DNA from 2 places in the Thioalkalivibrio sp. ARh3 genome. Region 2 is predicted to be linked to the other one. Evidence: predicted binding sites of a transcription regulator. Region 2 holds the regulator's gene; the other holds the start of a gene.
The links. Region 2 encodes FNR, which switches genes on or off when oxygen is low (the NO sensors DNR and NnrR bind a similar motif). Its sites were predicted from a motif close to TTGATNTANATCAA; they were not measured.

Region 1: a site for FNR is predicted at 1,988-2,001, ahead of hemN (oxygen-independent coproporphyrinogen III oxidase). Genes of this name have one in related genera too.

The regions. Positions count from the first base shown of each region.
Region 1 is NZ_KB897949.1:319,662-323,072, reverse strand. It holds gene hpnE (hydroxysqualene dehydroxylase HpnE) at 1-1,027, opposite strand, end outside; gene hpnD (presqualene diphosphate synthase HpnD) at 1,041-1,898, opposite strand; gene hemN (oxygen-independent coproporphyrinogen III oxidase) at 2,081-3,411, shown strand, end outside.
Region 2 is NZ_KB897951.1:247,674-251,084, reverse strand. It holds gene C995_RS0111320 (cyclopropane-fatty-acyl-phospholipid synthase family protein) at 1-899, opposite strand, end outside; gene fnr (fumarate/nitrate reduction transcriptional regulator Fnr) at 1,105-1,836, shown strand; gene C995_RS0111310 (TIGR02444 family protein) at 1,829-2,320, shown strand; gene C995_RS0111305 (DUF2058 domain-containing protein) at 2,357-2,926, shown strand; gene C995_RS0111300 (DNA mismatch repair protein MutS) at 2,942-3,411, opposite strand, start outside.

The DNA of each region.
Region 1 (3,411 bases), on a different contig from region 2:
CGGCCAGCCAGTCCGGCTCGCCGGCCACCCGGCGGGGAATCAGCCATTGTCCGTGCTGGTCGATCAGCCCCTGTAGCAGCGGGCGTGCCGGGACGGGGTCGGGGTAGCGCAGGTAGACCGTACAGATGCTGCGCTCGCCCATGGCCATCAGCGCCCGATGGTGGGGCTGCAGCTCGGGGGCTGCGGGCAGGAGTCGAGCGGCTGCGCTGGGCGCGGTGGCGAGGATCACCGCGTTGGCATAGGTGACGCGATGGTTACGGTCGCGCAGCTGGTAGCGGGCCTCGGGACCCCCGGGTTCGATGGCCACAATGCGCCGACCGGTCTCGATCGTGGCACCGCGCTCGCGCAGTTCGCGCAGGGCGGGTTCCGGATACAGCGATCCCAGTGGCCGGGTCGGGATCAGGAGCCGGGCGTCGTCCGGCCCGTGGTTCAGGGCCAGACGCAGCACGTTCTGGAAGATCTGCGCCGAGGCGCTGCGGATCGGCGTGTTCATGACCGCGAGGCACAGCGGTTCCCAGAGCTGGCGGATCAGCGTGTCCGGCTGATGGCGCGTCTGCAGCCATTCGAGTACGTCGAGATCCTCGTCCAGTGGCCGATGCAGGATCGAGGCCGCCCCGAGCAGAGCCGGGAGGCGTCTGTGCAGCGGGGTGCCGGCGAGGCTTTTCCACAGGCCGCCGGCGAGGGCCGGCAGGCGCGGCGAGCGCGGTTCCAGGGCCAGGGCGGGGTGAGGGCGGCCCGGTGCATGCATTCGCAGACCGAACGGCAGGGCCGCGAAGGCGCGGTCCGGGTCGGTGCCAACCGAGCGCAGTTGTTCCAGGGTGGCGTGACAGGCGCCGACCAGCACGTGCTGGCCGTTGTCCAGTTCGGCGCCATCGCGGTTCAGGCTGCGGGCGCGCCCGCCCGCGGTGGCGGCGGCCTCGATCAGGTGGACCGCGATGCCGGCCCGGGCCAGGGTCAGCGCGGCGGTCAGGCCGGCCCAGCCGGCGCCGAGCACGACGACCGGATGCGAGGCAGGAACGGCGGCCATGGGGCGGGCGGGGTCAGCCCGCGCGGCGGTATTCGCGCTTCAGGCGGCGCGCGGTACGCCAGGCGATCCACAGCTTGCGGATCGGGGTCAGCCGCACGCGGTGCTCCAGCACGCGATAGCCGTCGTCCTCGATCTCGTCGAGCAGGGTGCGGTAGATCGCGGCCATGATCAGGCCCGGGCGCTGGGCGTAGCGGTCCTCGGCGGGCAGGTGCTCCTCCGCGCGCTGGTAGTAGCGGCGAGCTCGCTCCGCCTGCTCGGCGAACAGAGCACGATGGCGGTCGTCCGTGACATTGACCTGAAATTCCTCGGGCTTTACGCCGTGCTTTTTCAGCTCGTCCATCGGGATGTAGACCCGGCCGCGCATCGCGTCCTCGTGGACATCACGCAGGATGTTGGTCAGCTGCAGGGCCATCCCCAGGTCATGCGCGTATTTCAGCGTGCGCCGATCCGAGAAGCCGAAGATATGGGCGGACAGGATCCCGACCACGCTGGCCGCGCGGTAGCAGTACAGCGACAGCGTGGTGAAATCCGGGTAGCTGTCGTAGTCGAGGTCCATCTGCATGCCGTCGATGATCTCGTCGAAATACTCGCGGCTGAGATCGAACGGCGCCAGATGCGGCTGCAGGGCCTGGGTGATCGGGTGGCGCGGCTGATGATCGAACAGGCGCTCGATCTCCTCGCGCCACCACTGGAGCTTGGTGCGAGCCACGCTTTCCTCGCTGACCTCGTCGACGATGTCGTCCACCTCGCGGCAGAACGCGTACAGCGCGGTGATCGCTCGGCGCCGGTCGGGCTCCAGGAACCGGAATGCGTAGTAGAAGCTGGAGCCGCTCTTGGCGGCCTTCTCCTCGCAATATTCGTCGGGGGACATACGCGCTCGGGATCGGGGTGCCGTCTTGGGATGGCAAGGCTAGCACAGCGGGACCGGGATGCGGATGGCGGCGGTGATCGAAGCCACGTTTGACATACATCAACCGTACCCGGCCGGAGGGCGCGTAGGGTGAGGGTGTCAGGGTGGCGCAAGGGGCCCGCCCTCCCGATGCGGAGAGCCGTATGGAACAGCGTCTGGTATTCGATCCCGAGGTGTTGCGTCGCTATGACGTGAGCGGCCCTCGCTACACGTCCTACCCCACGGCGCCGCAGTTCCACGAGGGGTTCGACGCGCAGGCCTATGCGCGGGTGGCGCGGGCGACGAATGCCGAAGGGGCGGCGCGTCCGCTGTCGCTCTATGTTCACGTGCCCTTCTGCGACACGGTGTGTTTCTACTGTGCCTGCAACAAGGTGATTACCGGCAATTATCGGCGCGCGACGAGCTATCTCGACTCGCTGGAACAGGAGATCGCCCTGCAGGGTGAGCTGTTCGATCGGGAGCGACCGGTTCGCCAGCTGCACTTTGGTGGAGGGACGCCGACCTACCTGTCCGACGATGACCTGACCCGGGTCATGAAGGCCCTGGGCCGGCATTTCACGCTGGAGACCGGTCCGGAGCGCGAATTCTCCATCGAGATCGACCCGCGTGCCGTGCGGCCCGGCACCCTGCCGCTTCTGGCGTCGCTGGGCTTCAACCGCGTCAGTGTCGGGGTGCAGGATGTCGATCCCGCCGTGCAGAAGGCCGTCAACCGCATCCAGCCGTTCGAGGTCACCGCGCAGGTGGTACGCCAGGCGCGCGAGCATGGCTTTACGTCGACCAACCTGGATCTGATCTACGGGCTGCCCCTGCAGACGGTGGACACGTTCTCCGCGACACTGGACCGCGTGCTGGACCTGCGTCCGGAGCGGCTGGCCGTGTACAACTACGCGCACCTGCCGGAGCTGTTCAAGACGCAGCGCCAGATCCGCGATGGCGACCTTCCGCCGGCCACGGAGCGGCTCGCGATCCTCGAGATGACTATCCAGCGTCTGACCGACGCGGGGTATGTGTACATCGGCATGGATCACTTTGCGCTGCCCGATGACGAACTCGCGATCGCCCAGCGCGCGGGCACGCTGCAGCGAAACTTCCAGGGCTACTCGACGCGCGCGGAATACGATCTCGTCGCGCTGGGGCCGACCGCCATCGGCAAGATCGGAGACAGCTACAGCCAGAACCTGCGCGAGGTCGATGCCTATCAGGAACGGCTGGCGTCGGGTCAGCTGCCCGTGTTCCGCGGCCTCGAGCTGAATGAGGACGATCGCCTGCGGCGCGCCGTGATCAGCGAGTTGATGTGCCACTCGAGGGTCGACTTCGGCGGCATCGAGGCCGCATTCGGCATCGACTTCCGGGAGACCTTTGGCGATGCCCTGGACCGCCTGGCCGAGATGGAGGCCGACGGCCTGGTGACCATCGGCCGCGACTGCCTGGAGGTCCAGCCACGCGGCCGACTCCTGCTGCGCAACATCGCCAT
Region 2 (3,411 bases):
ACCTCGGACAGGGCCGGGGTGTAACCACCAGGGAAGATGTACTTGCCTAGCCAGGGGTTGGTTGTCCCTGGCGGTCCCTGTCGGCCAATCGTGTGCAGGACGGCCACGCCGTCGTCCTTGAGCAGGTCGTTCACCCGCTGGAAGAACGTGCCGTAGTTGGGCACGCCGACATGCTCGAACATACCGACGCTAACGATCCGGTCGTACTGGTCGTCGTGTTCGCGATAGTCCTGATAGAAAAAACGCACGCGATCGTCCAGCCCCCGGCGCTTCGCCTCCGCCTGGGCCACGCGCAGCTGCTCCCTGGACAGGGTAATGCCATCCACCTGGACATCGGCATTCTCGGCCAGGTGGAAGGCCAGCCCACCCCAACCACAGCCGATATCCAGTACCCGCTGACCGGGCTCCAGCACCAGCTTCTTGCGCAGCATCGCGCACTTCGCCTGCTGGGCCTCTTCCAGGGTCATGTCCGGGCGCTCGAAATAGGCACAGCTGTAGAACATCCCGTCGTCGAGAAAACGGCGGAACAGCCACTCGTCCACGTCGTAATGGTGCGAGATGTTCTGGTAGCTGCGCGCGATGCGGTTCCCCTGCTCCAGGATCCCGCGGAACATGCACACCAGCGGGTGGACGCGACGCTGGAACATGGGTGCAAAGTTGCGCATGGCCACATCCAGAAACACCCGGATACCCTCGGGCCCCGGCGACCAGAGCCCGTCCATATAGGTCTCGCCCAGCTGGAATCCGGGATCGCGCGCAATACGCTTGAGAGCCGCCGCATCGTGGATCTGCATCGTAATCTCGGGCGCCCCCTGCCCGAATCGGCGCTCGCTCCCGTCAGGCTCGCGCAGGATCAGCGTGCCGTGGCGCATGTATTCGTTCAGCATCCGTTCGATCATTGCATCCCTTCCCCTGCGAATCGTCTGCCACATGGAACAGAGCCTGTATATCGCGCTGGCCGCGACACAAGCATCTGAAATAGCGGATCGTCGCCACCTCAAAAGGTTCCACACTCACAATAACGGAATTCCTCATGCGAGCAAGCCTCTTCCCGTGAGCCACAGGCGCTTCCCTAGCCGCGGTCAAAACCGCTAACCTGCGCACATGACATTGCGCCCAACCCAAGCCTGCGAGCACTGCTCCCTGCGTCAGCTCTGCCTGCCGATGGGGCTGCCGCAGAACGAACTCTGGCAACTCGACGAGATCGTTCAGCAGCGCCGCCCGATCGAGAAGGGGACTTCGCTGTTCAATATGGGCGAGCGCTTCGACACCCTGTTCGCCGTGCGAACGGGCGCACTGAAAGCGGTCCTGATCAGCGACGACGGCACCGAACAGATCACCGGGTTCGCCCTCGCCGGCGACCTGCTCGGGCTCGACGCGATCCATTCCGGGAAACATCCGGTCAGTGCCGTGGCGCTGGAATCCACCAGTGTCTGCGCAGTCCCGTTCACCCATGTGGACGACCTTGCCGACAAGCTGCCCACCTTCCGCCAGCACATGATGAATGTGATGAGCAAGGGGCTGGCCCAGGACGAGAGCGTGCATGCCCTGCTCGCGCAGCGCACGGCGGAGCAGCGCCTGGCCACGTTCCTGGTGACCCTGTCCGAACGGCACCGTGCGCGCGGCCTGTCCCCCGAACGCTTCTATCTGCCGATGTCGCGCGCCGACATCGCCAACCATCTGGGCCTGACCCAGGAGACCATCAGCCGCCTGTTCACGCAGCTGCGCAAACAGGGGGTGATCAGCCTCCACACCCGGGATCTCGAAATCCTCGAGCCGAAGAGCCTGCACAATGCCGCCGGCGTAACCCTCACGTCCGCCGCCAGCGGTGCCTGAGGCTGCCAGGCCGCACGGCTTGGGCTTCGACAGCTTCTGGGATTTCGCGCTGCGAATCTGGGCCTCCGCACCAGCCCGGGAACGCCTGCTGCACTGGCAGGAGAACCATGACGTCGATGTCATCCTCGCCCTGTTCGCCCTGTGGTACCCGGGGGGCATACGCAAGCACAACTGGGAGGCGCTGATGCAGGCCGCCGCGAGTTGGCGCGATCGAACCACCGCCCGCGTGCGCGCCCTGCGCCGCCGCCTCAAACCCGAAGGCCCCCACCAGCCGAACCGGGCGGCGCTGTACACCGCCACGAAGGCGCTGGAGGTCACATGCGAACGAACGGCTGCGATGCGCCTGTTTAAGTCCGCCCTGGATCTCGGTGATCCCGCCGCGACCCCCGACCTCACACGGCGTCTGCAGCTTCTGTTCCCGGCCCTGCCCGTGACCGAGATCCGGGACGGAATACCCGAACTCACACAGGCCGGCTGCACATAGGCTATCCTCCCGGCACATTTTCTACAGGCAAGCGGCATGTCGGACGATCTGCGCAACCAGCTCCTGAAGACCGGGCTGGTGGATGAAAAACAGGTGCGCAAGGCCAAGAGCCAGAAGCACAAGGCCCAGAAGACACAACCAAAAAAGAAAAAGGGCAAGCCCGCCGACGCCGAGGCCAGCGCCGCGGCGGCCCGCCAGGCCGAGCAGGCCCAGCGCTCGCGCGAGAAGAACCAGGAACGACAGGAAAAGGCCGAACGCCGTGCGCGCCGGGCCCAGATTCGCGAACTGGTCAACCAGCACCTGGCCCCGATCCCCACCGGCGACGCCGCGATCGACTACCACTTCCAGTTCGACGGGCAGATCCGCCACCTGCCGGTAACCGAGGACACCCGCAAGCGCCTGGTCGACGGGCGCGCGGCCTTGGCAGGCCTGGAGCTGCACCCGAGCAAGGGTTTCCGCGTAATCCCGCGCGAGATCGCGGACAAGATCCGCGAGCGGGATGCCGAGTGGCCGCTGGTCATCCCGGCCGAAGAAAGCGGCGATTCCGAGCCCGATCCCGACGACCCGTACAAGGACTACGTCGTCCCCGACGACCTCATGTGGTAGCGCCTCGTTCGGGGCTCAGCCCCTGCCGGGATCGCCCCCGGCCTGGGCGGTGGGGAGTTCGGCGAAATGCTCGCGGGCGCGGGCGACCAGTTGGGCCGGTAGCCCGTTCTTCTCGGCAATCGTAAGGCCGAACGACACACCCGGCTCGCCGATCAGCAGCCGGTAGGTCGGGGACAGCGTCTCGGCATCGAACTGCATCGAGGCGTTCACGATGCCCGCATGCTGGGCGGCGTAGTCCTTCAGGGGCGCCAGGTGGGTATTCACGATCCCGCGCGTGCCACGCGCACGCAGCTCGTCCAGCATCGCCATCGCCAGTGCCGCGCCCTCGTCCGGGTCGGTGCCCGTGCCCAGCTCGTCCAGCAGGATCAGGCTCTCGGGGCCGGCGTGGTCCAAAATGCGCTTCAGGACCTCCACATGCCCGGCAAACGTCGACAGGTGGTGGAACAGGCTCTGGTTGTCGCCGACATCGACCATCACCTGGTCGA